DNA from 4 places in the Cupriavidus phytohabitans genome. Region 2 is predicted to be linked to each of the others. Evidence: predicted binding sites of a transcription regulator. Region 2 holds the regulator's gene; each other region holds the start of a gene.

The links. The regulator sigma-54, encoded in region 2, starts transcription at its own class of promoters, with help from an activator protein. The targets are predictions, from matches to a motif close to TGGCANGNAANCTGCTTT.
Region 1: the regulator sigma-54 is predicted to act here: its motif matches at 3,085-3,102, upstream of urtA (urea ABC transporter substrate-binding protein).
Region 3: the regulator sigma-54 is predicted to act here: its motif matches at 2,422-2,439, upstream of J8I34_RS27415 (GTP cyclohydrolase II).
Region 4: the regulator sigma-54 is predicted to act here: its motif matches at 2,850-2,867, upstream of J8I34_RS28720 (phenol hydroxylase subunit).

Annotation. Positions count from the first base shown of each region.
Region 1 is NZ_JAGIQB010000028.1:19,854-27,628, reverse strand. Features, by position in the region: gene cyoB (cytochrome o ubiquinol oxidase subunit I) at 1-1,566, shown strand, start outside; gene cyoC (cytochrome o ubiquinol oxidase subunit III) at 1,572-2,216, shown strand; gene J8I34_RS19580 (cytochrome o ubiquinol oxidase subunit IV) at 2,216-2,587, shown strand; gene J8I34_RS19575 (hypothetical protein) at 2,658-2,831, opposite strand; gene urtA (urea ABC transporter substrate-binding protein) at 3,155-4,411, shown strand; gene urtB (urea ABC transporter permease subunit UrtB) at 4,508-6,151, shown strand; gene urtC (urea ABC transporter permease subunit UrtC) at 6,151-7,359, shown strand; gene urtD (urea ABC transporter ATP-binding protein UrtD) at 7,356-7,775, shown strand, end outside.
Region 2 is NZ_JAGIQB010000018.1:101,397-109,171, forward strand. Features, by position in the region: gene mutY (A/G-specific adenine glycosylase) at 1-472, shown strand, start outside; gene J8I34_RS14875 (LON peptidase substrate-binding domain-containing protein) at 491-1,159, opposite strand; gene rapZ (RNase adapter RapZ) at 1,268-2,155, opposite strand; gene J8I34_RS14885 (PsiF family protein) at 2,278-2,610, opposite strand; gene hprK (HPr(Ser) kinase/phosphatase) at 2,782-3,753, opposite strand; gene ptsN (PTS IIA-like nitrogen regulatory protein PtsN) at 3,833-4,288, opposite strand; gene hpf (ribosome hibernation-promoting factor, HPF/YfiA family) at 4,661-5,011, opposite strand; gene J8I34_RS14905 (RNA polymerase factor sigma-54) at 5,060-6,538, opposite strand; gene lptB (LPS export ABC transporter ATP-binding protein) at 6,694-7,494, opposite strand; gene lptA (lipopolysaccharide transport periplasmic protein LptA) at 7,548-7,775, opposite strand, start outside.
Region 3 is NZ_JAGIQB010000051.1:5,110-12,884, reverse strand. Features, by position in the region: gene J8I34_RS27420 (URC4/urg3 family protein) at 1-1,130, opposite strand, end outside; gene J8I34_RS27415 (GTP cyclohydrolase II) at 1,127-2,365, opposite strand; gene J8I34_RS27410 (acyltransferase family protein) at 2,596-3,705, opposite strand; gene J8I34_RS27405 (amino acid ABC transporter substrate-binding protein) at 3,957-4,898, shown strand; gene J8I34_RS27400 (hypothetical protein) at 5,093-5,401, shown strand; gene J8I34_RS27395 (hypothetical protein) at 5,473-6,375, opposite strand; gene J8I34_RS27390 (HdeD family acid-resistance protein) at 6,573-7,136, shown strand; gene J8I34_RS27385 (ArnT family glycosyltransferase) at 7,435-7,775, shown strand, end outside.
Region 4 is NZ_JAGIQB010000057.1:18,348-26,122, forward strand. Features, by position in the region: gene J8I34_RS28705 (aromatic/alkene/methane monooxygenase hydroxylase/oxygenase subunit alpha) at 1-1,128, opposite strand, end outside; gene J8I34_RS28710 (MmoB/DmpM family protein) at 1,178-1,450, opposite strand; gene J8I34_RS28715 (ferritin family protein) at 1,467-2,489, opposite strand; gene J8I34_RS28720 (phenol hydroxylase subunit) at 2,537-2,791, opposite strand; gene J8I34_RS28725 (sigma-54-dependent Fis family transcriptional regulator) at 3,132-4,757, shown strand; gene J8I34_RS28730 (M81 family metallopeptidase) at 4,851-6,338, opposite strand; gene J8I34_RS28735 (Zn-dependent hydrolase) at 6,358-7,653, opposite strand; gene J8I34_RS28740 (ABC transporter ATP-binding protein) at 7,703-7,775, opposite strand, start outside.

The DNA.
Region 1 (7,775 bases), on a different contig from region 2:
GCCTTCCCGTTCCTGAACACGCTGTCGTTCTGGCTGTTCGTGGCGGGTGCCATGCTGGTCAACATCTCGCTGGGCGTCGGTGAGTTCGCCAAGACCGGCTGGCTGGCCTACCCGCCACTGTCGGGCCTGGATTACAGCCCTGGCGTAGGGGTGGACTATTACCTCTGGAGCTTGCAGATCTCGGGCCTGGGCACGCTGCTGACCGGCGTGAACTTCCTGGTGACGATCCTGCGCATGCGCGCCCCGGGCATGACCCTGATGCGCATGCCGGTGTTCACCTGGACCGCGCTGTGCACCAACGTGCTGATCGTGGCCGCCTTCCCGGTGCTGACCGTGACCCTGGCGCTGCTGGGCCTGGACCGCTACTTCGGCATGCACTTCTTCACGAACGACGGTGGCGGCAACGCCATGATGTACGTGAACCTGATCTGGATCTGGGGCCACCCCGAGGTGTACATCCTGATCCTGCCGGCGTTCGGCATCTTCTCTGAAGTGATTTCCACGTTCTCCGGCAAGAAGCTGTTTGGCTACAAGGGCATGGTGTACGCGACCGCCGCGATCATGGTGCTGTCGTTCATCGTGTGGCTGCACCACTTCTTCACGATGGGCTCGGGCGCCAACGTCAACGCGTTCTTCGGCATCACGACCATGATCATCTCCATCCCGACCGGGGTGAAGATCTTCAACTGGCTGTTCACCATGTACCGCGGCCGGGTCCAGATGACCTCGCCCGTGCTGTGGACGCTGGGCTTCATGATCACCTTCGTGATCGGCGGCATGACCGGCGTGCTGATGGCCGTGCCTGCTGCTGACTTCGTGCTGCACAACAGCCTGTTCCTGATCGCCCACTTCCACAACGTGATCATCGGCGGCGTGCTGTTCGGCTACCTGGCCGGCATCACCTACTGGTGGCCGAAGGCGTTCGGCTTCACGCTGAACGAGCGCCTGGGCAAGTGCGCCTTCTGGTGCTGGCTGGTCGGCTTCTACTTCGCCTTCATGCCGCTGTACGTGCTGGGCCTGATGGGCATGACCCGCCGCCTGAACCACACCGACAACCCGGCCTGGACGCCGTGGCTGTACCTGGCCGTGGTGGGCGTGGTGTTCGTGGCGCTGGGCATCTTCTTCCAGGTGTTGCAGATCGTCGTCTCGATCCGCGACCGCAAGAAGCTGGCCGACGTGACCGGCGACCCGTGGGGCGGCCGTACCCTGGAGTGGGCCACCTCGTCGCCGCCGCCGTTCTACAACTTCGCGCACACTCCGGTGGTGCGTGACCTGGACGCGTTCGCCGACATGAAGGCCCGTGGCGAGACCCTGCCGACCGAAGGCTACGAGAAGATCCACATGCCCAAGAACACGGGCGCGGGCTTCATCATCGGTGCCTTCAGCCTGGTGTTCGGCTTTGCCCTGACCTGGCATATCTGGTGGATGGCCATCGTTGGCCTGGTGGGCATGGTGTGGGCGTTTATCCACCGCAGCAACGACGACCATATCGATTACTACGTGCCGGCCACCGAGGTCGAGCAGATCGAAACGCGCCATCTGCAGCGCATTGCTTCGCAGGCCTAAGAACCATGTCGACTCAAGTCCTAGACCGCATCCCCGCGCAGGCCGGCGCCAAGGCCCACGCTGACGCGCATGGCCATGACCATGCGCACCACGATACCAGTGCCAATACGGTGTATGGCTTCTGGATCTACCTGATGAGCGACTGCATCATCTTCGCCGGGCTGTTCGCCACCTTCGCCGTGCTGCGCGGCGAACTGGCGGGCGGGCCGTCGGCGAAGGAGCTGTTCGAGCTCAACTACGTGCTGGTGGAGACCTTCATCCTGCTGTTCTCCTCGATCACGTACGGCATGGCGATGATCTCGCTGCAGAACCGCAGCCTCAAGCACGTGCAGACGTGGCTCGGCGTCACGTTCCTGCTGGGCGCGGCGTTCATGGCGATGGAAATCAACGAGTTCCACCACCTGATCGCCGAAGGCGCCGGCCCGGGCCGCAGCGCGTTCCTGTCGTCGTTCTTCACGCTGGTCGGCACCCACGGCCTGCACGTCGCCAGCGGCATGCTGTGGATGATCGTGCTGATGTGGCAGCTGGGCAAGAAGGGCATCACCCCGACGCTTAGCAAGCGCCTGATGTGCCTGTCGCTGTTCTGGCACTTCCTGGACGTGGTCTGGATCGGCGTGTTTACCGTGGTCTACCTGATGGGACATCTGTGATGGCACAACACAACGCACCCGCGGCGCACGGCGCCCACGACTCGCACGCCGCGCACGATTCGCATGGCAGCACCCACGCCAGTTTCAAGTCGTACCTGATCGGCTTCGTGCTGGCGGTGGTCCTGACCGTGATTCCGTTCAAGCTCGTGATGGACGGCACCATGGACAAGGGCACGATCCTCTGGATCATCCTCGGCATGGCCGCGGTCCAGATCCTGGTCCACCTGAAGTACTTCCTGCACCTGGACACCTCGTCCGAGCAGCGCAGCAACGTGATCGCGCTGCTGTTCACGGCGCTGATCCTGGTGATCGTGGTGGCCGGTTCACTGTGGATCATGTACAACCTGAACGCCAACATGATGCCGATGTAAGGACTGCTGTCCTGGCATCGAAAAAACGGGGCCCCGCGAGGGGCCCCGTTTTTTATTTGCAGCTACCTCATCAAGGCTTGAACGTATCGCCAAGCACCACGCCTTCGCAGCGTGGGTCGGCACTGCCCACCAGCACCGCCGAGCCGCCGATGGTGTTGAGGGTGATCGCGCTCAGGCCGCTCGATTGCCATTGGTCATGTGGTACGAGCCGCGCCCTGACGCGGACTGCGTGGATTGTCGCCATTGGCAAGCCCCGTACGCTTCGGCGCCGGTTCCCCTTGCCCAGTGCGGCGCCGGCCGGCCGCTGACGACACGACCGATTCTGGCGCATGGCCGCGACCCGCTCGCGGGCACCATGCACCGTCACTGCTCCCATTTCTCCCGTTGCACTATCTCGGTGCCGGTTCACGCTGCACGCTCGTGGTGCGCGATGGTTCCTGCGACCCGCTGAAGCCATGCGCGCCGCGCGCAGCGGCCGGGTTGCCGCTCAAAACCGATGGCACGCTAGTTGCAGATGCATCACCTCGGGGAGCGTGTCCCTACTAACACCACAAACGGGAGCTGCAAATGCAACGACGTGACATGCTGAAGCTGTCGGCCATCGCCGCCGCGGCAATGATCGGTACCAGCCCGCTGGCCATGGCGCAGTCCAAGGAACCGATCAAGGTCGGGATCCTGCACTCGCTGTCCGGCACCATGGCCATCTCGGAGACGTCGCTGAAGGACGTGGCCCTGATGACCATCGACGAGATCAACAAGAGCGGCGGCGTGCTCGGCCGCAAGCTCGAGCCGGTGGTGGTGGACCCGGCCTCCAACTGGCCGCTGTTCGCGGAGAAGGCGCGCCAATTGGTCAGCAAGGACAAGGTCGCGGTGACCTTCGGCTGCTGGACCTCGGTGTCGCGCAAGTCGGTGCTGCCGGTCTATGAAGAGCTGAACTCGCTGCTGTTCTACCCGGTGCAGTATGAAGGCGAGGAAATGTCCAAGAACGTCTTCTACACCGGCGCCGCGCCCAACCAGCAGGCGATCCCGGCGGTGGAATACCTGATGAGCAAGGAAGGCGGCGGCGCCAAGCGATTCTTCCTGCTGGGCACGGACTACGTCTACCCGCGCACCACCAACAAGATCCTGCGCGCGTTCCTGAAGAGCAAGGGCGTTGCCGACAAGGATATCGAAGAGGTCTATACCCCGTTCGGCCACAGCGACTACCAGACCATCGTCGCCAACATCAAGAAGTTCTCGCAGGCCGGCAAGACCGCGGTGATCTCGACCATCAACGGCGATTCCAACGTGCCCTTCTATAAAGAACTGGGCAATGCCGGCCTGAAGGCCAAGGACGTGCCGGTGGTGGCGTTCTCGGTGGGCGAGGAAGAACTGCGCGGCATCGACACCAAGCCGCTAGTCGGCCACCTGGCGGCGTGGAACTACTTCATGTCGGTCAAGAACGCACAGAACGATGCCTTCAAGAAGCAGTGGGCGGCCTGGGTCAAGGCCAACAATCTGCCGGGCGGCGACAAGCGCGTGACCAATGACCCGATGGAAGCCACCTATGTCGGCATTCATATGTGGGCACAGGCCGTGAAGAAGGCCGGCAGCACCGATACCGACAAGGTGCGCGCGGCCATGTACGGCCAGACCTTCAAGGCGCCGGACGGCTTCACGCTGACCATGGGCGAGAACCACCACCTGTACAAGCCGGTGATGATCGGCGAAGTGAAGGGCGACGGCCAGTTCTCGGTGGTGTGGAAGACGCCGAAGGCAGTACGTGCGCAGCCGTGGAGCCCGTTCATCTCGGGCAATGAAGGGAAGCCGGACAAGGTGATGTAAGGCGGTCGGCTTCCCTCTGTTTGGCTCCCCTCTCTCGCTTGCGGGAGAGGGGAGTGTGCACTCAGCTTGCCAACACCTTCGCACTTGCCAGCCGCTATGCGCTATTCGATATCCCTTCCCGTTCCGCCCTGGCTGCGCGTCCTGGTGGCAGCGCTGCTACTGGCCTCAGCGCCCTGGGCCATGGCGCTGACGCAGGCTGACCTGAAGCCGCTGGCCGAGGACGACTTCGACGCCAAGACTGCGGCGTTGTCCGCGTTGGCGAAGGCATCGCCCGCCGAAGCCGCACCGATCCTGAAAGCCTTGCAGGACGACGCCCTGCAATATGCGCCGTCGGTCGGCATGGTGCGCCAGGACGGCGACAATACGGTCGATGCGATCACCGGCAAGCCGGTCAAGGTCAAGCCGGACGAACTCGAATCCCTGACCCTGAACAACAGCCTGCGCGCGCTGGTCGACAGCGCCGCCAGCAGCCTGCTGCTGCAATCGCCCGACATCGCGGCGCGCGCGCAGGCCATCGGCACATTGCGCGACCAGCCGGAAAGCGCCTCGCTTGCCGCCGTGGAAGCCGCGCGCAAGACCGAGGCCGATGCCGGCCTGCGTGCCAGCCTCGACGTGATCTGGGCGAACCTCGTGCTGGCAGAACCTGCGGATGCCGCCGCGCACGATGCGCGGCTCGAAGCGATCCGCATCCTCGCCAGCGACAGCAACCCGCAGAGCCGCCAGAAGCTGGCGCCGCTGGTCGAGCGCGACAGCGCCGGCAACTACCGCGAGGCCGATGCCGACGTGCGCCTGGCCGCGCAGCAGGCGCTGGACCAGCTGCGCAGCGACCAGCGCCGCGCCGAGCTGATCGGCAACCTGTTTGCCGGCCTGAGCCTGGGCAGCGTGCTGCTGCTGGCGGCGCTTGGGCTGGCCATCACCTATGGCCTGATCGGCGTCATCAACATGGCGCACGGCGAGTTCCTGATGATCGGCGCCTATGCCACCTATGTGGTGCAGTCGCTGTTTCGTACCTATGCGCCTGAGGCGTTTGCATGGTACCTGCCGGCAGCGCTGCCGGCGTCGTTCCTGGCGGCGGCGCTGGTGGGCTTCGTGCTGGAGCGGCTGGTGCTGCGCCACCTGTACGGCCGCCCGCTCGAAACGCTGCTGGCCACCTTCGGCATCAGCCTGCTGCTGATGCAGGCGGTGCGCACGCTGTTCGGCGCGCAGAACGTCGAAGTGGCCAACCCCGGATGGATGAGCGGCGGCTTCGAATGGATGCCGGGACTGGTGATCCCGTATAACCGCGTGGTCATCATCCTGTTCGCGCTGGCGGTGGTGGCAGTGGCATGGGCGGTGCTCAACCGCACGCGGCTCGGGCTGTTCGTGCGCGCCACCACGCAGAACCGCACCATGGCGGCGTGCGTCGGCGTGCGCACCTGGAAGGTCGACAGCTACGCCTTTGCCTTCGGTGCCGGCATTGCCGGGCTGGGCGGCTGCGCGCTATCGCAGATCGGCAATGTCGGTCCGGACCTGGGCCAGGCCTACATCATCGATTCGTTCATGGTGGTGGTGCTGGGGGGGGTGGGGCAGCTGGCCGGCACCATCGTGGGTGCGTTCGGGTTGGGCATCATCAACAAGTTCATCGAGCCGTTCTATGGCGCGGTGCTGGCCAAGATCCTTGTCCTGGTGCTGATCGTGCTCTTTATCCAGAAACGGCCGCAGGGACTTTTCGCGCTCAAGGGGCGCAGCGCGGAGGCATGATGCAGCGATTCCAACCTGATTCTTCCGCGATGCCTTTCCGGCTTGCCGTGCCGGAACGCCAGTCGCTGTTCTCGCCACGCGGCTGGATGGCGCTGGCGGTGCTGACCGTGATCGTCGGCATCGGCGTGCCGGTGTGCGCGCTGCTCGTGCCGGAAGGCCATCCGTTGCACCTGTCGGCGTATGCGCTGACGCTGGTCGGCAAGATCATGTGCTTTGCGCTGGCGGCGATCGCGCTCGACCTGGTGTGGGGCTACTGCGGCATCCTGAGCCTTGGCCATGGCCTGTTCTTCGCGCTGGGCGGCTATGCCATGGGCATGTACCTGATGCGTTCGATCGGGCGCGAAGGCGTGTACAAGAGCGACCTGCCGGACTTCATGGTGTTCCTCGACTGGAAGGAGTTGCCATGGTTCTGGCACGGCACCGACCACCTGGGCTATGCGCTGCTGCTGGTGGTGCTGGTGCCGGGCGTGCTGGCGTGGCTGTTCGGCTTCTTTGCCTTCCGCTCGCGCATCAAGGGCGTGTACCTGTCCATCATCACGCAGGCGATGACGTATGCGGCGATGCTGCTGTTCTTCCGCAACGAGACCGGCTTCGGCGGCAACAACGGCTTTACCGATTTCAAGCGCATCGCCGGGTTTGCCATCGCCGCGCCGCAGACGCGCACGGCGCTGTTCGTGCTGACCTTCCTGGCGCTGCTGGGCGGCTTTGTGGCCTGCCGCTACATCGTCACGTCCAAGCTGGGCCGCGTGGTGACAGCGGTGCGCGATGCCGAGATGCGCGTCATGTTCTCCGGCTACAACCCGCTCGGCTACAAGCTGTTCGTGTGGACCTTCTCGGCCGTGCTGTGCGGCATCGCCGGCGCGCTGTACGTGCCGCAGGTCGGCATCATCAACCCGGGCGAGATGTCGCCCGGCAACTCGATCGAAATGGCGGTGTGGGTCGCCGTGGGCGGGCGCGGCACGCTGATCGGGCCGGTCATCGGCGCGTTCCTGGTCAACGGCGCCAAGACGCTCTTCACCGCCCACTTCGCCGAGTACTGGCTGTTCCTGCTGGGGGCGATGTTCGTGCTGGTGACGCTCTACCTGCCCGACGGCGTGACCGGCCTGTGGAGGCGCCTGCGAGAGCGCCGCGCTGCATCCGGGGCACCATCCGTGCCCGAGCCGGTTTCCACACCCGCGGTCGCGGGCCGCACCGGAGGTGAAGCATGAACGCCGCACTCGAATACGGCCAGGCCGAAAGCGGCGACGCCACCGGGCTGGGCCGGGTGCTGGAGCCGGGCACCATCGATGTGTCGCATGGCCCGATCCTGTACCTGGAAGACGTCACCGTGCAGTTCGACGGCTTTCGCGCGCTCAACAAGCTGAACCTGTCGATCGACCATGGCGAACTGCGCTGCGTGATCGGCCCCAACGGCGCTGGCAAGACCACGATGATGGATGTCATCACCGGCAAGACCGGCCCGCGCAACGCCAATGTCAGCGGGCGCGTGTTCCTCGGCCAGACCATCGACCTGATGCGGATGACCGAGCCGCGCATCGCGCAGGTCGGCATCGGCCGCAAGTTCCAGAAGCCAACCGTGTTCGAGCAGCATGCGGTGTGGGAGAACCTGGAGCTGGCGATGAAG
Region 2 (7,775 bases):
CTGCGTGGCACGCCGCGACGGGCTGACCGGCGTGCTGCCCACACCCAAGCCGCGCGCTGCGATCCCCGAGCGCAGCACGGTAATGCTGATGGTGCGGCGCGAGCGTGAAGTGTTACTGCGGCTGCGCCCCGGCAGCGGCATCTGGGGCGGCTTGTGGAGCCTGCCGGAGATGCCGGTCGAAACCTTGCCCTTCGATGCGGAAGCGGCCGAAGCCGCCGCGTTCGACTACGCCCGCGCCTACGGAGCACCCGTGCGCGCCGCGATAGCGGGCGAACTGACCCATGTTTTCACGCACTTCCGCCTGTTGATCCGCGCGATTCGCGTCGATGTGGGCGCAGGCGACCCGATGGTGCAGGACCGCGCCACCGAAGCCACACAACGCTGGCTTTCGCTCGACGATCTCGATGCGCTGGGCACGCCCGCGCCGGTGCGCAGGCTGCTGGAGGACCAGGCCCGCGGCGGCCTGTTCTGAAGGCGGCCCTGGCGCCGCTCAGACGATGTGGTTCTGCCGCATGTAGCGGTGCACGATCTCGATGCGCATGCCCGCATCGGGCAGCGCCATCAGCATCTGCTTGGCTTTCAGCGGCACCGGCAGCAGTTCGCACAGCCGGTTGGCGACCCAGCTGGGATCGTCCCACAGATAAGGCTCGTCGAACGGCATCCGGTCGGGCTGCTCCGCATGCAGCCGCGTCACGATCCGGCGCAGCGCGTCCAGGCATTCGCCCAGCAATTCGAGCTTGCAGTCGATGATATCGGCGGGCAGTACTTTGGCACGCGCCACCAGCAGGCCGTCGTCGCGGGTCTCGTGGCTGATGATCTGGAAGCGCTCGCGCCCGCGCGCACGGATCAGCAGCACGCCGAGCTGCTCCATGTTGCAGTCGACGATTTCGGCCAGGCAGCCGACCGTTTCCGGCACGGTGGCCTTGCCGGGCCGCGCCACTTCGTCGCCGCTCTCGATCAGGCAGGCGCCGAACGGCGTGCCGTCGCGCAGGCAATTGCGCACCATGTCGACATAGCGCGCCTCGAATACGCGCAACGGCAGCCGGCCACCGGGAAAGAGCACGGTGTGCAGCGGGAATAGTGGGAGGTTGTCTAGCGTCTGCGGCTCGGGGTCGGACCCGGCGGACGTGGTGGGGCGGTAAAGGTCGGTGGAAGACATGCGGTGCCAGCGTGCATAAGGGATGCAGTGGGATGCCAGAATGCAGCAACGGCGCGCCGCCGGACCATACGCCGCGCCGCCGATGCCCGCAGGCATGCACGCTTGGCGTCAGCCCGCCGGCGCGAGCTCTCGGTGTCTCACCAGCACATTACCATGCGCGCGGAAATAGTTGGCAAGCCTTTCAGCAATATAGACCGAGCGATGCTGGCCGCCGGTACAGCCGATGGCGACCGTCAGGTAGCTGCGGTTGTCGGCGATGAAACTCGGCAGCCACTTTTCCACATAGGCGCGGATATCCTCGGCCATCGCCAGCACCATCGGCTGCGCCTGCAGGAAATCGATCACCGGCGTGTCGCGCCCGGTCAGCGGGCGCAGGGCCACGTCGTAATAGGGATTGGGCAGCGAGCGCACGTCGAACACCATGTCGGCGTCGCTGGGCACGCCATGCTTGAAGCCGAAGGACTCGAACAGCAGCGTGAGGCGCTCGCTGTCGTTGCGGATCAGCTCCTTGATCCAGCTGCGCAGCGTATTGGTGCGCACATTGCTGGTATCGATGCGGTGCGCGGCCTCGGCCAGCGGGCTCAGCAGCTCGCGCTCCATTTCGATCGCTTCCATGAGCGCGGTGTCGTTGAAGGCGGGCTCGCCGCCGGGGCTCACCACGCCCCCGTCGGTGCGGATCGACAGCGGATGGCGCCTGCGCGTCTCGGAGTAGCGCTGCACCAGAGCGTCCGTGCTGGCCGTCAGGAACAGCACCTCGACCTGGTGCTCGCCGGCGAGCGTACGCACGGTATCGGGCAACTGGTCGAGCGACTCGCGGCTGCGGATGTCGGTGGCAACGCCCAGGTGCGTATAGCCCTGGCTGGACAGGTAGCGGACCAGTTCCGGGATGAACTGCGCCGGCAGGTTGTCCACGCAGTAGTACCCCGCATCTTCGAGGACATTCAATGCGACGGACTTGCCGGAACCGGAAATGCCGGTGATAAGGATGATGCGCATAGCAACTGAAGCATAGCATCACGTGATGGCCGCGTCATGACAGCGGGATGACCGCGGGCCCGGAAACAACGATGGCGAACCTCGCGGTTCGCCATCGTTGCTTGCTCGGAAGAGGGCCTGCCTCAGGCCGACTTCGACAGGCACTCCTTCATGTACGCCTTGTATTCGTCGCCCTTCTTGCCCTTGCCTTCCTTGCTGCAGGCCGCCATTTTTTCCTGCTGGGTCTTGGGCACCGCGTCCGGCTTGGCCGACAGGCACTGCTTCATGAATGCCTTGCGCTCGTCGCCCTTCTTGTCGCCGGCCTGCGCATTGCAGGTCTTCATCTTTTCCTGCTGCGCGGTGGGCGCCTTGGCGGCGTCCTTTGCCGGGGCCGCCGGTGCCGACGCCGACTGGGCGAAGGCCACGGATGCCAGCAGCGGGGTGACCAGCGCGCACATCGCGATCAGTTTCTTCATGCTTGCTCTCCTTGGTGTGGAAAACATCACGGCCGCACGGTGTCAGGGGCTGGCGGCGGCCTTGTAATGGGCTCGATGCCCATTACAGCACAAAACGGCACTATGGATGTCGGCGTTGACGGCGGGGGAGGCCGCCGTTGTAAGCAATTGAAAACGCGTGTCCGGCCCCGGTCAGAGCAGGCGGCCCTGGCCGCGCGAGACCGCATCGGCCTGCATCGCGGCGCGCTGGCGGTCCATGAAGTCGCGCAGCGTGTCGATGCCGCGCAGGCGCAGGATGGTGTTGCGCACGGCGGCCTCGACCAGCACGGCGAGGTTGCGGCCGGCCGCCACCTGGATCTTGACCATGTGGATCGGCAAGCCCAGCACGTCGAGGTATTGCGAATCGAGCGGCAGGCGCTCGAACTCGCCGTCGTTGCGGCGCACCAGCTGCACCACCAGCTTGATCTTCATCTTCCGGCGTACCGCGGTCTCGCCGAAGATGGTCTTGATGTCGAGCAGGCCCAGGCCGCGCACTTCTAGCAGGTTCTGCAGCAACGGCGGGCAGCGGCCCTCGATAAAGTCCGGCCCCAGGCGTACGAAGTCAACCGCATCGTCAGCCACCAGCCCGTGCCCGCGCGAGATCAGTTCCAGGCCCAGTTCGCTCTTGCCCAGCCCCGATTCACCCATGATCAGCACGCCCATGCCGAGGATGTCGAGGAACACCCCGTGCATGGTCACGCGCGGCGCTGAGATGCGCGACAGGTACAGGCGCAGGTGGTCGATCACCGCTGCCGACGACACCGGCGTGGTGAACAGCGGCGTGGAAGAGCGTGTGCAGCGCAGCTCCAGGTCCGGCGGCGGCTCCATGCCGTCGGCCACCACCAGGAAAGGCGGTTCCAGCAAGATCAGCTCGCCCATCTGGCGCTTGCGGATATCGTCGTCCAGCCGCTGGTAGTAGGTGATCTCAGGCTTGCCAAGCACCTGGATGCGGTTGGGGTGGATCAGGTTCAGGTGGCCCACCAAGTCTGCGGCGGAGGTGGCTTCGCGGGCGAATTCCACGTCGAAGGCGCGGTCCGCACCTTCCAGACCGGCCACCCAAGAGAGTTTGAGGTCGGCTGCGTTGTCGTCGAAGATGGACTGGGAGGTGACGCCGGTGAGTTCCATGCGGGTATGACGTGTGGGGCGGTGTGCCAGGCGCTGCGCCTGTCCGGTCTGTGCCGGCCCGTTCAGGTCAATCGGTGAATCAGGGATGCCATTCGGTCAGCAGCTGGTGCACGGCTTCGGAAGTGGGCAAGGTCGCCAGCCCTTCGCGCATGTCGCGATCGGACAGCAACTGCGCGATCTCGGACAGGATTTCCAGGTGCTGCTGCGTGGCCTGTTCCGGCACCAGCAGGAAAATCAGCAGCGACACCGGCTTGCCGTCGGGCGATTCGAACGGGATCGGCTCGGCCAGGCGCATGAAGGCGGCCAGCGGCTGCTTCAGGCCCTTGATCCGGCCGTGCGGGATCGCCACGCCTGCGCCAAGGCCGGTGGAGCCCAGCGACTCGCGCGCGAACAGGTTGTCGGTCACAGTAGCGCGCGCCACGCCATGGTTGTTCTCGAAGAGGAGCCCGGCCTGCTCGAACACACGCTTCTTGCTTGTGACGCTGACGTCGAGGGTAATGTTGCCGGGTGGCAGCAATTTGGCCAAACGATTCATGGGCGATGCGCAGGATTTCAGTTAGCGGGCGGATCCGCCGTTCCGCCGGGCAGTATGGCTCAGAGGCTGCCGGTCGCCGGCAACGCCGAGGCGTCCGGCCATTATAGAGCAGCGGCCTCCCCGTGATTGTGCAGCGCAGCGCCGCGCGGTGGGCGTCCGCACCGTAAGCGGGCGCGGGCAGGATGCGGCTCTGCATGTATGGCGCAGCATACACCCTGCCGCGGCCGTTGCGAACACTCCGTCTCAAACGGGTGACACGCCTTTGCGCAGGCGCCACAGCGCACAGCGCCGCAGGCGCAAAAAAGCCGCGCTATGCGCGGCTTGCCTGTTCAGTCTTGATTCAGCAGCCCTCTGCAGGGCCCCCGGGCACGCTCATTGCTGCATCTGCGCTGCGGCCATCTGGTACTTGACCGCTTCGCGGTCGTGGCCTTGCACGCGGTCCTTGTAGCGCAGTACCTGACGGTCCAGCTTGTCGACTAGTGCGTCGATCGCTGCATACAGGTCTTCATGATGCGCTTCAACGAAGATGTCCTTGCCCCTGAGATGTAGATTGATTTCCGCATATTGCCGCCTGTCCTTTTCCTTGTGATTGTCGACAGAGAGCAGCACGCTAACGCCAATGACCTGATCGAAATGCCTGACGATTCGCTCCAGCTTCGTTTCCACGTACTCACGCAACGGCGGCGTGATGTCAAGGTGGTGTCCACTGATCTTGAAGTTCATAGCGCTTCTCCTTCTGAAAGAGCCTCACCAGGCAGGCGGTGGGCTCGGCTACAAAGACTTGCGGAGATTCACTGCGGGGATCTTCAGGGCTTCGCGATATTTGGCAACGGTGCGGCGTGCGACAACGAAGCCTTGCTCACCCAGCAGTTCGGCGATGCGACTGTCGGAAAGGGGATTCCTCGGGTCTTCGGCTCCTATCAGTTGCTTGATCAAGGCGCGGATGGCCGTTGATGAAGCCGCGCCACCGGTTTCGGTGGACACGTGGCTGCCGAAGAAGTACTTCAGTTCGAAAGTACCCATCGGCGTTGCCATGTATTTATTGGTCGTCACCCGGGAGATGGTTGACTCGTGTAATCCCAGTGTATCGGCAATCTCCCGCAAAACCAAGGGGCGCATGGCGATTTCGCCGTGCGTGAAAAAGTTCTTTTGACGCTCGACAATGGCCTGCGAGACACGCAGGATCGTGTCGAACCTTTGCTGGATATTCTTGATCAGCCAGCGCGCTTCCTGCAGTTTCTGCTGCAGGCCCGCGGTACCCGACTCGCCCTTCGCGCCGCGCAGGATCTGCGCGTACATGTCGTTGATGCGCAGCCTCGGCATCACATCGGGATTGAGCTGCGCGATCCAGCCGCTGCCGCTCTTGCGCACGAACACATCGGGCACGACGAAGTCGGCCTCGGGTCGGCTGTAAGCCTGGCCCGGATAGGGTGCCAGCGAGCGGATCAGCTCGTGCGCGGCCTTGAGTGCAGGCTCGTCTACCTGCAGGGCTTTTTTCAGGCGCGTGTAGTCGCGCACCGCCAGCAGCTCGAGGTGGTTGTGCACGATGTTCAGCGCCAGTTCGCGCTGCGGGTGCTGCAGCCGGCGCAATTGCAGGCCCAGGCACTCGGCTGCATTGCGCGCGCCCACGCCCGGCGGGTCGAAGCTTTGCAGCAGCGTCAGCATCGCCTGCACTTCGTCGATCTCGAATTCGAGCTCTTCCGGCAGTTCGGCGCAGATTTCTTCGAGTGTCGCGCTGAGGTAGCCGTCGTCGTCGAGCGATTCGATCAGGAAGATGGCCAGGCCCTTGTCGCGCACCGAGATCTTCAGCGGCGTGAGCTGTTCCATCAGGTATTCGCGCAGCGTGGGCTCGGCCTCGCGCAGCTGCATCGGCGTCTTCTCGTCTTCGTCGCCTTGCGGGCGGCGCGCGAAGTCGTCCAGGCTCCAGTCGCCGCCATAGTCTTCGCCACTGTTGCTGTCGCCGTAGCTGTCGTCGTCGCCCGCGCCATCGGTGCGCGCCTCGCCATTGCCTTGCGGCTCGGAAGGTGCCGGCGCCGGCGCGCTCTGAACATTGACCGAACCATCGGCGGCCACGCGCAGCGGGCTTTCGATCCAGTCGTTCTCGCGTTCGAGAAGGGGGTTTTCCGTGAGCGCCTGTTCGACTTCCTGCTGCAGTTCCAGCGTCGAAAGCTGCAACAGCCTGATCGACTGCTGCAGTTGCGGTGTCAGTGCCAGGTGCTGGGAGAGGCGGAGCTGTAGCGACGGTTTCATGCGACCTATTTTATGCGCATCTTTCCGTTGTTGGAACGGAAATTGCTATCAATGTCGCGGCTCGATCGACGCCGGCAGTGGGCTGGCCCACACCCAGATCATGGGGCCGAAAGCAGGGAGAATCAATGGCCTGCCGCTGTGGACAGGCCAGTACATCACATGCGGAAGTTCTCGCCGAGGTAGACGCGCCGCACCGATTCGTTGGCGATGATCTCTTCGGGCCGCCCGGCGGCCAGCACGGTGCCTTCGCTGATGATGTACGCGTGGTCGCAGATGCCAAGCGTTTCGCGCACGTTGTGGTCGGTGATCAGCACGCCGATGTTGCGCGCCTTCAGGAAGCTGACGATGCGCTGGATCTCGCCCACTGCGATCGGGTCCACGCCGGCGAACGGTTCATCCAGCAGGATGAAGCGCGGCGACGATGCCAGCGCGCGCGCGATTTCCACGCGGCGGCGTTCGCCGCCGGACAGCGACAGCGCCGGGTTGTTGCGCAAGTGAGCAATCTGCAGGTCGTCGAGCAGCGCGTCGAGCCTGCGCTCGATCTCGGCCTTGGCCAGCGGCTTGCCGTTTTCCACCTGCAGCTCCAGCACGGCGCGGATGTTTTCCTCGACGTTGAGCTTGCGGAAGACCGACGCTTCCTGCGGCAGGTAGGACAGGCCCATGCGCGCGCGCTCGTGGATCGGCAGGCTGCTGATGTGGTCGCCGTCGAGCACGATATCGCCCTCGTCCAGGTTCACCAGCCCCACGATCATGTAGAAGGAGGTGGTCTTGCCCGCGCCGTTGGGGCCGAGCAGGCCGACCACTTCGCCGCTCTTCACGTCCAGCGACACATCTTTGACCACGGTGCGCGAGCCGTAGTGCTTCTTCAGGTGGCGCACGACCAGCGTGCTGCCGCCTTCGAGGACGGCCGTGGCTTGGGCGGAAGGCTTTTCGGCGATGGTGGCGGTATCGGTCATTGGCACAGTCTGGCGTTCAGCGTTTCAGGCGAGGAAGCGGTCCCCGCCCGGCGTCAGGGTTTGTTGGCGGGCGCGGGCGCCGGCTTCAGGTCCAGCGGCGAGCCGCTGCCCGAACCCTGCGCATTCGGGTCCTGCCGAGGCGACAGCACCGCGCGCACGCGGCCCGACGGATTGGCGGCCGAGGTGTTGTCGCCGCCGCCGGCAGCCGTGTAGAACTCCTTGCGGCTGTCGTAGGTCAGCACCGCGCCGCGGATCTCGTCGAGCATCTTGGCGCCCTGCAG
Region 3 (7,775 bases), on a different contig from region 2:
CGCCATTCGACGATCACGGGCTCGTCCACCGCATGCGGCTCGGCGATAAAGGACGCATCGCGCGGCACCATCAGTTCGAAGTCGAACAGCAGGCCGCCGTTGCGGTACTCAGGCAGCCCGGTCAGCGCATCCAGCCCGGTGACCGTCAGGCCCGCATCTTCCAGTGGTTCCAGCAGCGAATAAGTCAGCCACTGCGTGAGCTTGTGGAATGGCACCAGCCCGCCGGGCGCGGCAGGATGGTGCCAGCAATCGCCCAGCGACACACCCTCGACCACGATACGCCCCGGCCAGACCGGCCCCAGCCCCACCAGCAGCGTGCGCAGCAGAAAGCTGGCGTCGAGCCGCTCGTTGACCGCATGTGCCTTCAGGTAGTCGAACAGGTTGCCCAGCCGCGCGGGCCGCCCGAACAGCGCCGGCGTAGCTTCCATCACCTCGCCCAGCCGGCGCAGCAGCCCGGCGCGGCCTTCCAGGCCCACCAGCGGGTTGTGCTGCGCTACCTGGAAGGCGTGGGCGATGCTGTCGGCATCGATGCGCTGCAGCCGCTCGGCATCCGCGCGCAGCGGGTCGCCGGGCGCCGCGGAAAAGCCGCCGCGTGCGAACAAGACGAAGCTGGCCACGCCCAGCCCCTCGGAGCGGGTCAGCACCAGGTCGCTGGCCGGATCGCGGTAGCGCCAGTCGGGGCCCGCGCCGGCGTCGAGCAGTACGCTCGGGATCACCAGGTCGATGCCGATGCGGGCGCGCTCTTCGCGGTGCTCGGGCCCGCTCAGGCCGGCGCGCTCGCACAGCACCTGCCAGCGGTCCACACGCTGGTCGACGCCGCCGCTCTCGAAGTGGCGCCAGCGGCTGTGATAAGGCACCTGCAGGTCCGGATAGCGCTGCCGGATGGTGCTGGCCACGTAGTCGGCGATCGCGTGGATGCGGTCGGGGTGCCAGGTAAACAATTCGGACGCGCCGCTGGCCACGTGCTCGGTGACCGCCGCGCAATGTGTGCGCACGGCCTCCGCGCACAGCAGCGCGGAAGCGGGGTGCCCTTCCGGCACGGGGCTGAGCCAGCCCCCACCCGGACGCATTTCCTCGCCTGCTCCCCGACGGTCCATGCCGCCACGATCCTCTTCGGGATACATTGTCATTCGTTCAACCCCCTGCCCTTTGCCAGGGCCAGTTCATCGGCATCTGGCGGCGTGTAGCGCGTAAAGTAGCCGGCCGCCACCTTGGCGTCGATCTCGACACGGGCGTCCGCCGGGATCAGGGTTTCGGGGATCGCCACCTGCTCGACCACCTCGATGCCCTGCGCCACCAGCGCGCCATGCTTCATGTTGCTCATCGACGCCCAGCGGTCGATGCGACGGATGCCCAGCCAGTGGAACACATCCGGCATCAGCTCCTGGAAACGCATGTCCTGCACGCCTGCCACGCATTCGGTGCGGGCAAAGTAAGTCTCGGCGCGGTCGCCACCCGCCTGCCGCTTGCGGGCGTTGTAGACCAGGAACTTGGTCACCTCGCCCAGCGCGCGGCCCTCCTTGCGGTTGTAGACCACCAGCCCCACACCGCCCTGCTGCGCCATCTCGATGCACACTTCGATGCCATGTGCCAGGTATGGCCGGCAGGTACAGATGTCTGACCCGAACACGTCGGATCCGTTGCATTCATCGTGCACGCGGCAAGCCACTTTGGTCTCGGGCTTGCCGAGCTGGCTGACGTCGCCGAAGAAGTACAGTGTCATGCCCCCGATGGGCGGCAGGAACACTTTAAGGTCGGGCCGCGTGACCAGCTCCGGGAACATGCCGCCGGTCTGCTCGAACAGGCTGCGCCGCAACACGCTCTCCTTGATGCCGAAGCGCGCCGCCAGCCCCGGCAGGTACCAGACCGGATCGACCGCCGCCTTGGTCACGCGCACGTCGCCATTGGCATAGAGGATGCTGCCGTCTGGCGTCAGCCGGCCGGCAGCCATCGCCGATATCAGTTCGGGCATGTTGATATGCGCGCGCGTGACGGCAATGGTCGGGCGGATATCCACGCCCGCCGCAATGCGGTCGGCGAAGACGGAGGAAACGAGGTGGCCCCAGGGATCGAGCGAGACGATCTTTTCCGGATCGGCCCATTGCGGGTGCGGGCCGATGGCCTCGGCGGGTGCGGTATCGGTCAGGTCGGGACGATGGTCGCGCTGCAGCGAGCCGCTGGCGACCGCCAGTGCGCGGTAGATGGCGTAGGCGCCGGCATGGGTGCCGATCACATTGCGCTGCGCGGGATTCGCCAGGCTCGCGATCACTGGTCCGCGTTCGGCTGCGGTGGGCGCCCCCCAGTGGATCGGCTCGGCCGGCTTGCCGCGGCGTGCGTGCGAAGTGAGGACGATATGGTCGGACATGGCACCCTCGGTTCCGATGGAATCCTGACCAAACGGTCAGGTTTACACTTCCATACTAGGCAACGTTCATGCCATCGCCCAATGCCGGTTTACGTGAGTTTTGCCGCGCTCCGTATGGAGCCGTACGCAAGCGGGGCGACGCGCATGCACGCAGGGCGTGCCGGGGACATGACGCCGACGGTGCGCGCGCACCAGCAGGAGGCAACGCCGCGCGCGCAGGGTTGCAAGCCTTAGACAGTAGGACGGCTCGCCGATCCGCGCGAGTCTGACAGCCAGGCCCACGCCGCCCGCAGCCCGGCCAGCGGGCTTGCGCTCTCCACGTAGCGATGGAACAGCGCGCCGGCAACGTTGCTCAGTGCCCACGCGGCCGCCATGCCCAGCGCGTTCAGCAACGGCTCCCCAGGCGCAAGGTTCGACACCAGCGCGTTGACCAGCAGGCACACCGGGAAGTGCACCAGGAAGACCGAATAGGAAATGCGGCCGAAGAAACCGACCACATGGCCGCGCGGCCAGCGCTCCATCCAGCCGCCGCGGCGGGAGATGGCCAGCAGCAGCGCGGTGGCCAGCGCCACGGCGATGCGCAAGCGGAAATCGACGATCAGCGCCGCCAGCGCCACCGCGCCGATCACCAGCATCGGCATGGCCGACCGGCCCGGGTTCGAGGCCCACCATGCCAGCGTGCCCATGCCATAGGCGCCGAAGAAGTACACCGCCCAGATATCCCAGGCGGCATCGCGGTTGAACCAGAACAGCGACGCGACCGCCAGCAGCGCGACCACGCCGATGCCGGCAACGGCGCCCGCCTGCGCCTGACGCGGCGCCAGGGCGCGTGCGGCCCACAGCGCCACCAGCAGCAGCCCGAACAGCTGGAGGTCGATCGCGACGTACCAGACACCGGCCGAGAGCGCATCAACATCCAGCACGTTATGCAGCAGCGTGAGGTGCGCCAGGAACTGCGTCAGGTGCGCAGGTGCCGGGATCGATTCATGGATCATCCACTGCCGCGCCAGCGCGGAGCCGGCAATGCTCAGCAGCAGCGCGACGGCGAATGGCACCACCAGCTTCAGGTAGCGGCGCCACAGCATCGCCAGTGGATGTTCGCGGGTTTCGAGCCGGCCGTGCGGTGCCAGGCTGCGCGCGGCCAGGAAGCCGCTGATCACCAGGAACACCTGGACTGCGATGCGGGCGTAGTCATACAGCCAGTCCACCACCCCCGGGGCCAGGCGGTAGGCAGTGTCGGACATCGGACCGTAGAAAGCGAGGTGATGCAGCACGATCAGCTGGGAGCTGACCGCCTTGAGCGCGTCGATGCAGGGCAGGCGTGACGGACGGGGGCTCATTGTTCTTGGGATCTGACAAAGCGCACGGAAGGCGCGATTCTACCTGTTTGCCCCGATTGACATGTGGCGTCGCATCCACAAATTGCGGATTGGTTACACACTGGCAACGATTGTTGCCCTTTGCCTGCTTTGGGCTTCCATGTCTCACCGGAGAGGCATTTGCTTATGACGACTTTATCCTTCGCCCAGCGAAGGCTGGGGTATACCCTAGCGTCTTTGCCGCACCGCCGGCCAGCTATCCGGTTTCCCGAATGTCCGTCTCTGTCCTGTCTTCCCTGCTTGCCCCTTTGTCCAGCGCGCGTCGCCCCCTTGCGGCGCTCGCCTTCGGTGTCATGGCCGCCGCGCTGACGCCGGCTGCGGCCAATGCCCAGTCGCAAACTCCCGTGCTCGACAAGATCCGCGATTCCGGCACCATTGTGCTGGGCTACCGTGAATCGGCGCTGCCCTTTTCCTTTGCCGACGACAAGGGCCAGCCGGCCGGCTACGCGGTCGATCTGTGCCTGCGCGCCGCCGAAGCGGCGCGCCAGAAGCTGGGCCTGAAAGACCTGAAAGTGCGCTGGATGCCACTGACGCCGCAGAACCGCATTCCGGCGGTGGTCAACGGGCTGGTCGACCTCGACTGCGCCCCCAACACCAACTCGCTCGAGCGCCAGAAGCAGGTGGCCTTCAGCGTCTCGCACTATGTCTCGACCGTGCGCATGCTGGTCCGCGCCGACTCTGGCATCCGCTCGCTTGGCGACCTGCGCGGCAAGACCGTGGTCACCAGCGCGGGCTCGACCGGCGACCGCCACGTGCGCCGCCTGAAGGGCCAGTACGGCTACCACGACGTCTACGCCAAGGACCATGGCGAGTCGTTCCTGCTGCTCGAATCCGGCCGCGCCCAGGCCTTCGTGATGGATGACGTGCTGCTGGCCGGACTGCGTGCGCGCGCCAAGGATCCGTCGCAGTACTTGATCGTGGGCCCGTCGCTGTCGGTCGAGCAGAACGCGCTGATGTTGTCCAAGGCTGATCCGGAATGGAAGCGCCTGGTCGACCAGGCGCTCGCCACTGCCTTCACCGGCCCGGACGTGGTCGCGCTGCAGAAGCGCTGGTTCCAGCAGCCGATCGGCAGTCGTGGCATCAACCTGGCGCTGACGCCTTCGGGCGAGGTGCGCGCGGCGTGGAAGCATCCTTCCGACGCCGTCACCGAGTAACCCGGATCCCGCCAGCAAAGACCCCGCCCGCAGCCGGACCGCGGCCGCAATTCAGGGTTTCCATGAGAGTGCCGCGCCGGGCAAGCCCCAAGTTGACAGCGACAAACGATGTTGGCGACACTGGCCCGAGCCATCCCTGCGTGGGATAGGCCACATACACGACCGCCCGACGGCGGCATTTCTCAGGAGAAACCATGAACAAGTTTGTCGCGACCGCGATCGCGCTCTGCCTCGGCGCCGCCTCGCTGGCCGCCCAGGCGCAGGGTACCGGCAAGAAGCAGTTCGATCCGTATTCCCAGGGTGCAAAGTCGGGCGAGAAATTCGACCCGTACTCGCAGGGTGCCAAGGCCGGCGACAAGTTCGACCCGTACAGCCAGGGCGCGAACAAGAGCACGCGCAGCGACCTGAACCCCGCCGCTCCGGCCGCCGAGCCGAAGCCGGCGAAGAAGTCCTCCAAGCCGAAGGCCAAGAAGAAGGCCGCTCCGGCGCCGGCCGCCAGCTGAAACGGCAATGGCTCCGACGAAAAAACCCGCCGAGGCGGGTTTTTTTGTGCCCTGCGCGGGCCAACGCCACTTTATGGCGCCTGCGTGTCGCGCTCCAGCGCGGTGACGTCGATGCGCTGCACATTGCCGTCCTGCCGCACCTCGGTGCGCAGCACGAAGGCTTCGGACGGGCAGTACCAGTCGGTCACGAGCATCAGCGAGGGTTCGACCTGCACGACTTCCTCGCCCACCATCACCGGCCCCAGCGAAGTGCGCTTCTCATAGGTGATCGGCAGGCATTCCTTGCGCCCCATCACGGTTTCGATCACCTGGCGCCGGCCCACCTGGCGCGAGCCGATATGGATCGATGCATGCAGGGCGCGCATGGTGCTGACCACTTCGTCGGAGCCGAGGGGATAGACCTTGAGCGATACGCTGGACTGGAACGTCTCGCCTTCGAGCCTGCTGCCTTCGCGCAGATCCATGCCGGCGTAGTTGAAGACGCCCTTGCCCCGGAACGAGGCTTCGCCGTACATGCGCGCATAGCGGGCGCGGGCATTGATGATCGCACGCTGGCTTTCGATGCTGGTCTCGTCATCGGGCGTGCGCCGGTCGATCACGACCTCATGCACCTGTTCCATGATCACCGGCGGCCCCATCAGCGCCGACATCGCCGACTTGGAGCTGACCGTCAGCTGCGCGCGGCAGCCGGATGCGCTGCGCCCGACATCGCGCAGCGTCATGCGGATCGACATCGGCATGGCGCCGTCGCCCTCCAGCTGCACATGCGAGCCGGAGCGGAACCATGGCGCGTTGCAAAGCACGGCCGCCGCCGACGCGGCCATCTGCGTGGCAGCCACCTGCGCGGCGGCATTGACGGCTGTCGCGGCGGCACCGGCGGGCGCCGCCGGCTGCGCCGCTGCCGGCATGGCCAGCAGCGTGGACGCCACTGCGGCAAGGCTGGCAAGCCGGTACTGTTGCGCCTTTGTCTTCACATGAATCCCTGTCTAGAATGACCTGGCGCCCCCGATATCCCGCCCGGCCTGCCACGCGTCCGCCTGGCCACTCAGATTATTGGTGTTTTTCGTGCAAGTGGCTATCTCGCTGACCCTTAGCGGTGGCCAGGGCCACATGCCTGAGGCCGCCGGGCTGTTCCCGTGTACCGGCCCGCGCGGGCCCAGAGGGAGGTTCCATGCTTCAGTACTACGCGAAACTGTGGTGGGTGGTCGCCCTGCGCGGCCTGTTTGCGCTGGTCTTCGGCTTCTGCGCGTTCTTCGCGCCGATCGCCACGCTGGCCGCGCTGGTGATCGTATTCGGCGCCTTTGCCGCGGCCGACGGGCTGATGGCCCTGGTCATGGCCATCTCCGGCAGGGACCGCGAGACCAGCGACCGCTGGATCCTTGCGCTGCAGGGCCTGCTCGGCCTCGGCGTGGGCGCGCTGACATGGTTCAGCCCGGCTATCACCGCGCTGTCGCTGCTGGTCTACATCGCGGTATGGACGCTGGCCACGGGCGTGCTGCAGATCGTCGCCGCGATCCGGTTGCGCAAGGAGATCCCCAACGAATGGTGGCTGATCCTGGCGGGCCTGGTCAGCATTGCCTTTGCCTTCCTGGTACTGTGGCAGCCGCTGGCGGGGGCGCTGGCGGTGCTGTGGATGATCGGCGCATGGGCCATCGTGTGCGGCATCCTGCTGATCGCCGTCGCGTTCCGCCTGCGCCGCGCGCGTCCGGCCGCAGCGGGCGTCCAGGCGGCCTGAGCGCCATCCTGCGGGCCTACCGGCGCTCGCCGCCCGCCCGTCGTGCGGAGCGTGGCGTCTCAAGGGGCACCCCGTCGCCGTGCTACCATTGCCCGCCGCGCGTGCCTCCGCCGCGGCTGTGGCGCCCCAGGCGCTCGGCAACGGCTGTCGGCGCGGCCATCCAGCATGTCTTCCGGCTTGCCCTGACCAGGTCGCCGGTTGGCTGTCCACCAATGGACGGCCTGATGCGTTGTGATGGCTTCCCGTCATCGCGCACCCACGCAAGACCATCCCAATCCGTCGTCTTTCCAGGAGTTCTATGCGTAGTTCATCGACCTCGCGGTATGCCGGGCTGTCGGTTGGTGCCACCACCAGTGCTGTCGTGCTGGTCAGCCTTGCCGTACTGCTGGTCTGGTTCGGCACGCTCGACATGCGCCACCTGCTGCGCTCCGACGAGGGCCGCTACGCCGAAATCGCGCGCGAGATGTTCGTCACCGGCGACTGGGTGACGATCCGCTACCACGAATTCAAGTACTTCGAGAAACCACCCTTCCACCTGTGGGTGACCTCGCTGGCCTATACGCTGTTCGGTGTCGGCGACTGGCAGGCGCGCCTGTGCGTAGCGTTGTCCGGCCTGCTTGGCCTGGGCGTGACCATGTT
Region 4 (7,775 bases), on a different contig from region 2:
ATACTTCTCGGCCAGCCAGTCCATTTCCGACGGTTCCGGCACCCAGGTGTGGATGGCAGCGGCGTGGTTGAAGTTGTAGAAGATCGACCAGGCGATGTGCGACAGGTGGTCCTTCTCCTTCGCAGCCTGCTCGTGGTACTTGGGCATGCGGATGCCGTAGCGCGCCAGGTCGGCGAACAGTGCGCCGCCGTTCTGCTCGAAGTAGATCTCCCACGCTTCCTTCCAGCTCATCACGCGCTTGGGCAGCATGTAGTCCATCATCATCGCCACCAGCGTCAGCAGCCGGTAGCCACGCCAGAACCACTTGTCGATCCACTTCTGGATGATCGGTCGGTTGGCCGGGTCCTGCTCCAGCATGAACTTGACCACTTCCAGCCCGAGCGTCATATGGCGCGACTCGTCCGACTGCGCCGAGAAGCCGAAGGTCACGGTGGCCATGTCGCCGTTGTAGGCCGCACCCGACATGAACGGCATGAACAGCAGGTTGGTCAGCACGTATTCAAACGAGAACGAGATCGCCGTGATGAACTCGAACGGCCCCGCCGTCATGGCGTCCTCGAAGTACGACTTGGGCACCGACAGGTACCACAGCCGGTCGTGCAGGTGGCGCCAGTCGGCAAAGCCGTTGAAGTACTTGTTGTAGTGGCTGATGGTGTGGATCTGGGTCTGGCAGTGGCGCAACTCGTCGACCGACTGCATCTGGCACGCAACCCGCGCGCCCACGCCGCGCAGCGTGCGGCCGGCCATCGCGAAGCCGCGGTGCGCGGCATATTCCAGCGGCGACACGCCGGTCAGGAACAGCTTCAGCGCGTTGACGTAGCGCGCGTCGGTGACGTTGAGCTGGCCGTTGTTCTGCTGGAACGCATCGATGATCGCGTACAGCTTGCGTTCCTTCTCGGACTGGAATTTCCAGTAAGCATCCATGGTCAGCCGGAACGGGTCTTCCCAGCCGTCCCAGTCATGGATCACGATGCCTTCGAACTTGTCGTGCGGGAACACGGCATCCATCGGCTGGTAGGTGGTCTCCCAGCCCAGGTCGCGTGTCAGCACGGCGTACTTTTCCTTCAGCGACAGCTTGGGCCTGGCGGCCTGCCGCGCGGCGGAGGCGATGGCGGTGGCGGTGGTCATGTCCTTGTCTCCTGGTATTTGCGGTTCGATTTGCGGTTCGATCCCCGGCTCAGTGCCAGGCCAGCACGAACTGGTCTTCGGTTTCGTCGATATTGCCGGCCAGCGAGATCAGGCCGAGCTGCAGCTCCTGCACGTCCCAGGCGCGTCCCATGCGTTCTTCCACGCTGGCGCGGTTGATCTCCAGCCGCCCGGGCGCGTCGATCTTGACCATGGCCGGATAGCGGTTGACGGTGGCGTGCGGGTTGTCGGCCTCGATGGCGTCGATGACGGGACGCATCTCCTCGTTGGCCTGCAGGGCGATGAATACGATCTGTGCGGTCATAGCGGTCTCCTCGGGGTCAGGCAGCGGCCCTGGCCGGCGTGTCGTCAGTGGCATGGGCCAGACCCAGTCCTGCCAGCCGCTTCGTCAGCGCGGCTGATGACTCGTCCAGCGCGGCTTCGGCCTCGCCGGCGAACAGGCGGCGCGCGAGCGGCACCAGCGCATGCTGGAAACGGTCGAGCCAGGCGAAGGCATAGCCGGCAATCACGCCGGCGTTCTCGGCAGATTCCTGCGCCGCGGTCTTGACCGTGGCGTCGACCCAGCGCGCGGTCTCGGCGTACCAGGCGTTCATGAAGTCGGTGACCAGCGCGAACGCCGGGCTTTCCGCCGACAGGCGTGCATCGAGGCGCTGGTAGATGAGCGGGTACAGCAGCCCGTCCAGCACCAGGTTCTGCGCCACATGCAGTTCGAACCAGTCGTCGCGCACCAGCAGGTCTTCCACCGCAAGGCGCAGCGGCTGCCACGCCAGGTCTTCCATCCATGCCGCCTTGGCGGCATCGACGGCCGCCTTGTCGCCCACCAGCAGGCCGATGCGGGTCAGGTATTGCGCGATGCCGAGGCGGTCCATGGTGTGGAACATGGCTGCTTCGGTGATGGCGGAGCCGAAGCCATAGGCGGTGATGGCAGCGTTGTTCATGTTGGCCGCCCATTCGAGATGACGCAGCGGCACCACGCCCAGCGTCAGCAGCTCGCGCAGCGGTTCGGGCAGCGATGCCAGCAGGCCGCGCTTTTCCACGAACTCCAGGTTCTTTTCCATCGCCTCCTGCTGGCGTGCGCGGGCGTTGACGTAGCTGCCGTAGTAGAACTGGCGCGGGTCCTTCAGCGCGTACCAGTCCTGCATCACCACCCGCGTGCGGCGCGCGTCGTAGAGCTCGTACTGCGGCTGCCACAGCGGGCGGTAGTGGAAGCTGGTTTCCGGCTGCAGGTCGTACATCGCCTCCTGGTAGCGCGTGGCGGGCTTGTCGGCGCCGAGGCGCCGAGCCAGGTTGGCGAAGGTCTGCCGGATCGGGCTGACGCTGTCGGTACGGATATCGATTTGCATGGTGGGTTGCTCCTGTCTCCCTGGTGGCTATTCGGTGCTGCCGCGGCTCAGGCCACGGTCTCGCTCCATTTGTCGCGTTCGCGTTCGAGCGCCCGTCCGAGCTGGTGTGAAACCGTAATGGCGCACTGCGCCGCGCAGAACGCGCTGAACTGCTCGGGGCGCATGACCAGCTCCACATAGAGAGCCGGGTCGCCGAGCGAGAACTCGAACTCGACCCACTGCTGGCCGCGCGACGTCACCCGGACGTAGGGCTGCGACCGGCGGGAGCCTGGCGAGGCGGGATGGACGATGGGCGTGATCATGTCTCGCTCCTGTTGCGGTGCACACCGGCTGGTGCGCGCTGTTTTTGGTGGGAGACATATAGCGAAGGCCGTGCCACGGGCCGTGAACCCATACGCCGCAAGGCTTGGCGGGAAAGCGCGCGGGGTATGCGCGTCGCGGTCGGTTGACGATTTGATGAGGTGAAAAAGCCGGTTTTCACCAAATGATCAAATCGGCCGTTACTGCGCCGCACCATGCCGCCGCAAAGCCCGATCATGGACTTGCGTGGCCCCCGAACCGGCGTGCTAGGCTACGGAAAACGAGGCAGGAACGCTCCCCTCCGGATCGATTCGCGCCCGCAGGCAATCCTGGAGGATGGAGATGACCGCGCCCCCCAAGCAGCCGCCGTTCGACCTGGCTTCGCTGCTGACGATCGACCCCAAGGCCGCGCAGATACGGCTCGGGGATTCCCGCATGGTGCTGATGCACACCGAGGCGCTCAGCTACCTGCGCAAGGAAATCCTGGACACGCTGGGCCTGGAGCGCGGCAAGGGCCTCCTGATCCGCATGGGCTACGCGCAGGGCATGCGCGATGCCGAGATGGTCAAGCGCGAACGCAAGGAAGAACTCAAGCATTCGCCCAATGACGCCTTCCTGCTCGGTCCGCAGCTGCATATGCTCGAAGGCGTGACGCGGGTCGACCCCGTGCGCCTGGAGATCGACCGCGACACCGGCCACTTCTACGGCGAATTCCTCTGGCAGGATTCATGGGAAGGCGAAGCGCCCTTCAACGAAGCGCTGAGCCGCGAGGAAGGCGGCTGCTGGGTTCAACTGGGCTATGCGTCGGGCTACAGCAGCACCTTCATGGACCGCCTGGTCATCTACAAGGAAACCGAGTGCCAACGCCGGCTCGACGCGCTGTGCCGCATCGTCGGCAAGCCGGCCGAGGAATGGGACGATCCCGACTACCTGAAGTACTTCGAGCCCGATTCCGTCATCAGCGACCTGCTGTCCCTGCAACAGGAAGTGAGCACGCTGCGCGAGACGCTGTGCGGCGCCAACCAGGGCAACCTGATCGGCCAGTCCCCTGCTTTCCGCGAAGCCTTCGGCCTGCTGTCGGCAGCTGCCGACAGCCATATCACGGTGCTGCTGACCGGCGAAACCGGCGCCGGCAAGGAGATGTTTGCGCGCTGGCTGCATGACCACGGCCCGCGCAGCGAGCAGCCCTTCATCGCCGTGAACTGCGCGGCGATCCCGCACGAACTGATCGAGTCGGAACTGTTCGGCGTGGAGAAAGGCGCGTATACCGGCGCCCAGCAATCGCGCCCCGGCCGCTTCGAGCGCGCGCACGGCGGCACGCTGTTCCTCGACGAGATCGGCGACCTGCCGCTGTCAGCGCAGGTCAAGCTGCTGCGCGTGCTGCAGAACGCCGAAGTCGAGCGCCTGGGCGGCGTCGAGGCACGCAAGATCGATGTGCGCCTGATCGCGGCTACCAACGTCAACCTGGCGCAGGCGATCCGCCAGGGGCAGTTCCGCGCCGACCTGTTCTACCGCATCAGCACCTATCCCGTCGCCATCCCCGCGCTGCGCGAGCGCCGCGACGACATCCCCGAACTCGCGCAGACGTTCATCCAGCGCTTCAACGCGCGCTACCAGAAGCAGGTGCGCGGCCTGAGCCAGCGGGCGCGTGATGCATTGATGCAATACCAGTGGCCCGGCAATATCCGTGAACTGGAGAACATGATCGAGCGCGGCGTGCTGCTCGCGCCCGCCGTGGGGCTCATCGATACATCCCACCTGTTTGCCAGCCAGCAGGCGGGCTCTGCCGAACCGCCCGAGGATGCCGACGCCCTGCTGCAGAAGCTGCTGGACCAGCAGGTGTCGCTGCCGCAGATCGAGACCGCGCTGATGAAGCTGGCGATCGACACCACGCGCGGCAATTTGTCATCGGCGGCGCGGATGCTGGGGATTACGCGGCCTCAGTTGGCGTATCGGTTGAAGAAATAAGGGGTTTTCGCTGCCGTCGGCGACGCTGAAGCGGGTCTGCCGCCGCCGGCACCATTGGCTATGAACTGATGTGCGCGCTGGCTTAGTGCTGCCTTAGCCAGCCCAGGCAGCGGTGTCGTCGAGCGGATAGACCGGCCTGCTGACCTGCCGGAACGGGAAGCGCTCGTAGCGCGAGCTGGTGACGCCTTCCCCGTCGCACTCGACAACCGCCTTCGCGATCGGGACGAACACCGGGCGACAGTACATTCGCGACTTCAGTAGCAGGAACTTCGCCCGATGCGGATCGATGCCGATATGGGTGAAGATCCCCATGTCCCAGTGCTCTTGGGGGGTCTCGGTCACCACCACCTGTGCCGCGCCGATATCGAGCAAGGCGGTGCGCCCCATGCGGATGCGCTGCCCCGTGTAGGTCGGCCCTGTGATGATGTACTCACCGTCGCTGATCGCGGCAACCTTGCCGGTCAGCGGCTTCGCTTGCGGATAGACATCCAGCTGCGGCAGCGGCACCTTGTCGCCGACCGGCAGCGTGATACTGGCCCCGACGCCGGCGTCCACCAGCGCTGCCACCGCTTCGGGGTCGCACACGGGCCCGACCGCGATGCCGGTCAGTCCTTGCGCCAGGGCCTCGTGCAGCACCGCCATGTTGTCGCAGGTCCCGCCGGACATGCAATTGTCGCCATGGTCGAGCAACAGTACCGGTCTCGCGTCAGCACTGTCGGCGCCGGCAAGCTGCGCGGCGCGCCGGATGGAACTGGCGAGCGGCTCTGCCTGGTAGGCAAAGGCATCGCGCTCGGCCCACGCCTGCGCCGCGATCCGGCTGGCGACCTCGTCGGCCTTGGCCTGGTCGCCGTCGCCAACCACGATCACGCTCAGGCATGGCGCGGCGATATCGGCCAGTCCGAAGCCGGCCAGCACCGACACCGCCAGCATGCCATCCCGCTCGGCCTCGCGCGCCAGCGCCACGGCGCGCAGCATGGCGCCTTCGTCGGTGCGGCTGCGCAAGGTGTGCGTGATCAGCGGCGGCCGCCGCCACGCCATCACCGGGCGCACGCGGCCGGCAACCATGTCAAGCAGCAGCCGGCCGGCATGCGCGCCGGTTTCATACATGTCGACGTGCGGGTAGGTCTTGAAGCTGACCGCGATATCGGCATGGTCGACCAGCGTCTGCGTGATGTTCCCGTGCAGGTCGAGGGCGACCGCGACCGGCGCATGCGGCAGCACTTCGCGCAGGCGCCGCAGCAGGTCGCCTTCGCCGTCGTCGCTGTTTTCAGCCACCATCGCGCCATGCAGGTCGAGCATCACCGCATCGCAGCCGTGGGCCGCCGCGATGATGGTGTCGCACAGGTGCGTGTAGGCGTCGGCGGCGACGCGTCCGCTCGGGTTGGCGCCAGCGATCACCGGCACCACGATCTCGGCGCCGGCGGCCTCGGCCAGGTCGATGAAGGCGGCGGCGGCGGTGCGGGTGCCCTTGGCGGCGCGACAGGCGGCGTCGCCATAGGCCGGCGCGAACGAAGCCAGCGGCGTCGGCACCGGTGAAAAGGTATTGGTCTCGTGATTGAGTCGGGCAATGAGGATCTTCATTGGGCAGTCCGTTCGGATGTCATGGCCGCGTGGCGGCATCGAGCATGGCGTGCAGCAGCACGTTGCAGCCGGCTTCAAGGTGCTCGGGCCGCGCGTCTTCGATTTCGTTGTGGCTGATGCCGTCCTTGCACGGAACGAAGATCATCGCGGCGGGGGCGACGCGGGCCAGGTAGACCGCGTCATGGCCGGCACCGCTGATCACGTCCATGGCGGAATGGCCGAGCCGGCGCGCGCCGCCCCGTACCGCCTCGACCAGCCGAGCATCGAACGGCTGCGGCGGGAAGTACACGACCCGCTGCAGATCGATGGCGATGCCGCTGCGCGCCGCCAATGCTGCAACCTGCTCGTGCAGTGCCGCGTCCATCGCGGACAGCACCTTGTCGTCGCCCGCGCGCAGATCCACCGTCATCGTGACCTTGCCGGGGATGACGTTGCGCGAATCGGGATGCACGCCCAGGCAACCCACCGTGCCGCGGCCGTGCGGGGGATGCTCCAGTGCGATGCGGTTGACGATGGCGACCAGCTCTGACGCCGCCAGCAGCGCATCCTTGCGCAGCGCCATCGGCGTGGGGCCCGCATGCGCTTCCATTCCGGTCAGCACCACGTCGTACCAGCGCTGGCCGAGCGCGCCGGTAACCACGCCGATGGTCGTGTCGTTGGCCTCCAGCACCGGGCCCTGCTCGATATGCGCTTCAAAGTAGGCGCCGACCGGGCGCGCCCCGACCGGCTCCTGTCCGGCATAGCCGATGGCCTGCAGTGCCTGCCCGACGCAGATGCCGTCGCGGTCGCGCTGCTGCAGCACGTCTGCCAGCGCAAACTCGCCGATGAACGCGCCTGAGCCCATCATCACGGGGACGAAGCGCGAACCTTCCTCGTTGGTCCAGACCGCGACCTCGAGCGGGGCATCGGTGACGATGCCGGCATCGGCGAGCGTGCGCAGGACTTCGATGCCGGCGAACACGCCATAGTTGCCGTCAAACTTGCCGCCGGTCGGCTGGGTGTCAATATGGCTGCCGGTCATCACCGGCGGCAAGGCGTCGTCGCGCCCGGCGCGCCGCGCAAAGATGTTGCCGATGGCATCGACGCGGATGGAGCATCCGGCCGCCTTGGCCTCGGCGACGAAGAAATCGCGCCCCTGGCGGTCCAGGTCGGTCAGCGCCAGCCGGCATACGCCCCCTTTGGGCGTGGCGCCGATTGTGGCCAGGCGCATCAGGGTGTCCCACAGGCGCTCGCCGTCGATGCGCAGGTCGATGCGCGCGCCGGCGGTCGCCGCTGCCGCTGCCACTGCCGCGTGGGCAGCTTGCAAAGTCGTCATGTCATTCCTCGTATCGGTCGGCCGGCATTGCGGCCTGCATGATCCAGGCTCAGGCCGCCAGGCCGACGCCGAGATAGCGGTCCTTGACCGCCTCATCGGCACGGAACGCGTCGTTGCTGCCG